2 regions of the Citrobacter meridianamericanus genome follow, and region 2 is predicted to be linked to the other one. Evidence: predicted binding sites of a transcription regulator. Region 2 holds the regulator's gene; the other holds the start of a gene.

Region 1 (3,211 bases), on a different replicon from region 2:
AAATCCTGTTGAATGCCTTCCCCCAGTAAAAACAGAGCTCCGCGCTTTTCTTTATTGAACCGGTCCATAACTTTCATCAGTGCCTGACTGCCAGGCCTGGCCGGGCGAGTATCAAACAGGCTGAGTTGCTCTGTGCCGTCAGTCATAGCGGAGAGCATTACCCCTGCTTTCGCATACGCTATCCCGGGTCTGTAAATGCGGTTCAGGATGGTCATGGCTGCATCAACCAGATCGCGGGTGTCCTGTGTAGCGGTAAGCGGCTCGATACCACAATTGCTGTAGCGGTTTTCACCTTGCGCATAATTGCTACTCTGAATGAAGACTGTGATTTGACGGGTCCACGAGCCATCCTTGCGCAGCTGCTCTGCCGCCCGGGCGGTAAAAAATGAAACTGCCTCATGTAGCTTGCCTATCTCATTAAGGCGCTGACCAAAACTTCTGGAAACGATAATCTGTTGCCTGACAGGAGGAGACTCGTGCAGCCGGAAACATGGTTCGCCATGCAGTTCCCGCCAGGTACGCTCGATTTCAACGCCAAAGCTTTTACGTAAAAAGCGAACGTCGCTATTATAAAAATCACCGGCAGTGATGATCCCGAAAGCCGACAGGCGTTCACTAATCTTTCGACCAATACCCCATATTTCTCTGGTACTGATCAGGCTCAGGAGCTTCCTGATCCTGGCCTGATCAGTCAAAACTACAACCCCGCCTGTAGCTGCCCATCGTTTGCTCGCATAGGTGCATAATTTAGCGAGGGTTTTGGTGCTTGAACAACCCACACCACAGGTAAGGGACAGATTATGAAGAAGTGTACTTCTGATCAACCGGCCGTAATCTTCATAATCTATTATCTTGTTCATGTTTTTCAATAACATGAAATTTTCATCTATGCTATATCGACTCGATTGAGGCGCGAAGCTTTCCAGCGTTTCATGGAAGCGATTTGAGTAGTCTTCATACAAAGTAAAGTTAGAGCTCCGGACTTCGATCCGGTGTTGCTGAATCAAATCCCTGCACTTAAAAATTGGGGTCCCACGCTTAATACCAACGCTTTTAGCCAGTTTATTCATTGCAATGACGGACGAATCGTTATTGCTGGCTATGATGAGCGGCTTTTTTGACAGCTTGGGATCCATCGCACACTCAAATGCCGCATAGGCTCCGTTAATATCAACGTGCATGTACATGGCTGAACTGATTCAGTGCAAAGGTGACGACGCCCCATATCTCAAGGGATTCAGGATTTACACGTATCGGCTTATAGGCTGGATTAGAAGGCATCAAAAGCAGCTCAGGATACGTGTGTAAGATCTTTACCGTAAACTCTCCATCCACCAGCGCAACGACGATAGAGCCGTGTCGTGCTGTTAAAGACCGATCCACAACCAGTATTGCTCCATCATTGATACCGGCATTGATCATACTGAGGCCCGCCGCCCTGACAAAGAAGGTTGAGGGGCGGTTGCGGACTACATATTCATGCAAATTTAATTCATTATCTTCATGCCCGGCGCACGGACTCATCACTCCACAGCTTAGTAAATCACTGAAAAAAGGTGCCATTTCGTAAGGCTTGTTGCTAATGTGCTCAAGGATAACAGACATAGCTACACTCGAATTCTTGTACTGTATGTATAAACAGTATTGCGAGTTGAAGAGAAAAGATCAAATCTCTCCGGTAACGCTATCAAGCCTGACGAAAAATTAAGCTTTATCATAAACATCAAAAACCATCTTTTACCGATAATGGCGAGCTGGCCTACGAAGAAGGTATACAAGCTAGGATGAAAGGATTCTGATGCTCCTCCCACCAAATTTTTTATCTCCTGAAGACCAGGCTGAGTACGATGCTTATATGGCAAGGTTCAGCGAGGTGGTGATGCTGCCAACTTACTGATTTAGTGTATGATGGTGTTTTTGAGGTGCTCCAGTGGCTTCTGTTTCTATCAGCTGTCCCTCCTGTTCAGCTACTGACGGGGTGGTGCGTAACGGCAAAAGCACTGCCGGACATCAGCGCTATCTCTGCTCTCACTGCCGTAAAACATGGCAACTGCAGTTCACTTACACCGCTTCTCAACCCGGTACGCACCAGAAAATCATTGATATGGCCATGAATGGCGTTGGATGCCGGGCAACCGCCCGCATTATGGGCGTTGGCCTCAACACGATTTTCCGCCATTTAAAAAACTCAGGCCGCAGTCGGTAACCTCGCGCATACAGCCGGGCAGTGACGTCATCGTCTGCGCGGAAATGGACGAACAGTGGGGATACGTCGGGGCTAAATCGCGCCAGCGCTGGCTGTTTTACGCGTATGACAGGCTCCGGAAGACGGTTGTTGCGCACGTATTCGGTGAACGCACGATGGCGACGCTGGGGCGTCTTATGAGCCTGCTGTCACCCTTTGACGTGGTGATATGGATGACGGATGGCTGGCCGCTGTATGAATCCCGCCTGAAGGGAAAGCTGCACGTAATCAGCAAGCGATATACGCAGCGAATTGAGCGGCATAACCTGAATCTGAGGCAGCACCTGGCACGGCTGGGACGGAAGTCGCTGTCGTTCTCAAAATCGGTGGAGCTGCATGACAAAGTCATCGGGCATTATCTGAACATAAAACACTATCAATAAGTTGGAGTCATTACCTAGGAGAGTTCAATCACTCAACGCCTTTTACATCTCATTTTATTTATATCACCGACTATCATAAAGATAATACATGGATGATTTCACTTTCGCAGGAGGATTTTAATACAACCAAAATTTTAACATCGTTAAGTCTAGGGAAGGTGCGAACAAGTTCCTGATATGAGATCATCATATTCATCCGGAGCGCATCCCAGAGGGACATCATGAGCCATTAACTCACCTTCGCCGATAGTGAATTCAGCACTAAGCGCCGTCAGACCCGAAAAGAGATTTTCCTCTCCCGCATGGAGCAGATTCTGCCATGGCAGAATATGACCGCTGTCATCGAGCCGTTTTATCCCAAGGCGGGCAATGGCCGACGGCCCTATCCGCTGGAGACCATGCTGCGTATTCACTGCATGCAGCATTGGTACAACCTGAGCGACGGTGCCATGGAAGATGCCCTGTACGAAATCGCCTCCATGCGCCTGTTTGCCCGATTATCCCTGGATAGCGCCCTGCCGGATCGCACCACCATCATGAATTTCCGCCACCTGCTCGAGCAGCATCAACTGGCCCGTCAATT
Region 2 (3,211 bases):
GACTTCGTCTTTATTCATCATCAAGTCCTCATCGTTAGGTTGTGAATAGCGAGAGTGCCATGTCCAGACACATGCTGTTTTCTCTGGACGTGAGAATAAGTGTAGTCAGTGATTCTGGGTTTTATTTACTATTCGGAATTTTTAACCATTCTGATCAGGCAAACCAGGTTCCATTACGCCAGTGACGCCGCCAGATAAAGGCCAGCGACAGCCCGCGCAACGCGAGGAAAACGGTTAACGCCAGCCACAAACCATGATTTCCCAGCCACGGCAACGTCAGGAGCGTTAAGGCGAATCCCACTGCGGCAACGGCCATACTGTTACGCATTTCTGCAGCCCGCGTTGCGCCAATAAACATACCGTCAAGCAGATAACACCACACGCCCACCAGCGGTAAAACCACCTGCCAGAAAAGATAGCGATCGGCCAAAAGTTGGATTTGCGACAGTGAGGTCAGCAGCGCCACAATCTGCTCGCCAAACAAGGCATAGATCAGCGAAAAAAGGATTGCCACAATTCCTGACTGTCGACACGCTGCTCGCCAGACATCCAGCAACTGGCTGCCGTCCCGCGCCCCATAGGCCTGGCCCGAATGCGCTTCCACGGCATAGGCAAATCCGTCCAGTGCATAAGCGGTAAACGTCAGCAAAGTCATCAGTACGGCATTAACCGCAATGATATCGCCTCCCAGACGCGCCCCCAGCACCGTAATGGCCCCAAAGCAGAGCTGCAACAGCAGCGAACGCAGCATGATGTCACGGTTGAGTGCCAACAAACGACGGAAGTTGCCCCGCCACGCCTGTTTCAACATTGCCAGCGATATTCCGCGCATATGCAGGACTTTGCGCACCATCATCAGACCGATAAGCAGTGTGGCATATTCAGCAATCACCGTTGCCAGTGCCGCACCCTGCACGTTCATATGCAGACCCATCACCAGCCATAAATCGAGCGCAATGTTGAGAATATTGCCGACAATCAGCAGGATAACCGGCGCTCGCGCATACTGCACGCCCAGCAACCAGCCGAGCAGCACCAGATTCGCCAGCGAGGCTGGCGCGCTGAGCCAGCGGATTTCAAGGAAACGCCGGGCTTGTTCAAGTACAGGTTCACTTCCCCCGACAATATGCAGCGCTAAATCGATAATCGGCGTGCGAAACAGCGCGATAAGTACCCCTGCGCCCAATGCCAGCATCAGCGGCTGTACCAGCGCGCGCGCCAGCGCCTGTGGATTTTTCGCACCAAATGCCTGCGCGGTAAGACCGGTGGTACTCATGCGCAAAAAAAGAAGCAGCATAAAGAGAAAACTGGTCGCCGTGGCCCCGACAGCAACGCCGCCAAGATAGACCGGGCTGTCCAGATGACCAATCACAGCAGTATCCACCAACCCCAGCAAGGGAACGGTGATATTGGAGAAGATCATCGGTAAGGCGAGGTGCCAGAGCGCTTTATCAGAGGCGGTAAAGAAAGGCATACAGGAAAGCCTGATGAAAAGAAGTGAAAACTAGCTGTGGCGCAGAATGCGCCACAGTATTAATACATGATTACAGCCATTCACCGTTACGAATGACGCCTACCGCCAGCCCTTCAATGGTGAAGTTTTGCTCGCGCAGATCGACAACGATAGGTTTAAATTCACTGTTTTCTGGCAGAAGTTCAACCTTGTTGCCCTGCTTTTTCAGGCGCTTAACCGTGACTTCGTCGTCGATACGGGCAACAACAACCTGTCCGTTACGCACGTCCTGAGTTTTATGCACCGCCAGCAAATCGCCGTCCATAATACCGATATCTTTCATCGACATACCGCTAACCCGCAGCAGAAAATCGGCGTTCGGTTTGAACAATGAGGGATCGACCTGGTAGTGGCCTTCGATGTGTTGCTGCGCCAGAAGTGGCTCGCCTGCCGCCACACGACCGACAAGCGGTAATCCTTCTTCTTCTTCCTGCAGCAGTCGAATACCACGCGATGCACCGGAGACAATTTCCAGCACACCTTTACGCGCCAGCGCTTTCAGATGTTCTTCAGCAGCGTTTGGGGAACGGAACCCCAAACGCTGCGCGATCTCCGCACGCGTCGGTGGCATACCTGTCTGGCTGATGTGATCTCTAATGAGATCAAACACCTCTTGCTGCCTGGCCGTTAACGCTTTCATTCCGCCCCCTGGGTGTATATACAGTTATGCTGTGAGTATATACAGCTAAAGGTGATTTTGGAACCGCAAACTGCACAAAAAGCAGGAGATTTATGAAGATGTGGAATCCTTATCGCAAATGCGGCCACAACAGAATGCCCCAGGTGATCAGAGCAACGAAAATAGACAACAACACCGCCGCAGAACCCATATCTTTCGCCCGGCCGGAAAGTTCGTGATACTCAGAGCCTATGCGATCAACCACCGCCTCAATCGCACTGTTGAGGATTTCAACGATCATCACCAGCATCACGGAACCAATTAACAGCACGCGGGTAATCGCATCGACGTCCAGCCAGCAGGCGATAGCTACGCCCAGCAGCACGGCAACGCTTTCCTGGCGGAATGCCGCCTCATTGATCCATGCGGCGCGAAAACCTTTCCAGGAATAGCCTGCAGCTTTGATAATTCGGGTGAATCCAGTGGTATTATTGGCCATCAAAAAGAACCTTTTTACATTATTAGCGTCAATGTCATTGTAACGTTACCCCGTTTGTTTCAGGGGGTGGCAAAGCAGCGCGAAGTATGACGGGATACCACAGAAATTCACTAAACTTTCTGATATCCTTGCAGCGCATTTGCATTATTAACCAGAGGCTTTACATCGTTTATGTCCGGCTGGCCACGAATTTACTACAAATTACTGAATTTACCATTAAGCATCCTGGTAAAAAGCAAGTCTATTCCGGCAGAACCTGCCCCGGAATTGGGACTCGATACGTCTCGTCCCATTATGTACGTCCTACCGTACAATTCAAAAGCAGACTTGCTGACGCTGCGTGCCCAATGTCTGGTGCACGATCTCCCCGATCCCCTGGAACCGCTGGAGATAGACGGGACTCTGCTGCCGCGCTACGTGTTTATTCACGGCGGCCCGCGCGTGTTCACCTATTACACGCCGAAAGAAGAGTCCATCAAGCTGTTCCATAACTATCTCGACCTGCATCGCAGCAATCCAGATCTGGATGTGCAGATGGTGCCGGTTTCGGTGATGTTTGGCCGTGCGCCAGGACGCGAAA

What was found. Region 2 encodes LexA, which represses DNA repair genes until DNA is damaged. Its sites were predicted from a motif close to TNCTGTATGTACATACAGNA; they were not measured.
Region 1: the regulator LexA is predicted to act here: its motif matches at 1,625-1,644, upstream of umuD (translesion error-prone DNA polymerase V autoproteolytic subunit).

Annotation. Positions count from the first base shown of each region.
Region 1 is NZ_CP101037.1:97,581-100,791, forward strand. It holds gene umuC (translesion error-prone DNA polymerase V subunit UmuC) at 1-1,181, opposite strand, end outside; gene umuD (translesion error-prone DNA polymerase V autoproteolytic subunit) at 1,171-1,605, opposite strand; one part of gene NMD08_RS26345 (IS1-like element IS1B family transposase) at 1,931-2,180, shown strand; one part of gene NMD08_RS26345 (IS1-like element IS1B family transposase) at 2,180-2,628, shown strand; gene NMD08_RS26350 (IS5 family transposase) at 2,916-3,211, shown strand, end outside.
Region 2 is NZ_CP101036.1:4,921,948-4,925,158, forward strand. It holds gene NMD08_RS23925 (CsbD family protein) at 1-18, opposite strand, end outside; gene dinF (MATE family efflux transporter DinF) at 155-1,474, opposite strand; gene lexA (transcriptional repressor LexA) at 1,545-2,153, opposite strand; gene NMD08_RS23940 (diacylglycerol kinase) at 2,263-2,631, opposite strand; gene plsB (glycerol-3-phosphate 1-O-acyltransferase PlsB) at 2,803-3,211, shown strand, end outside.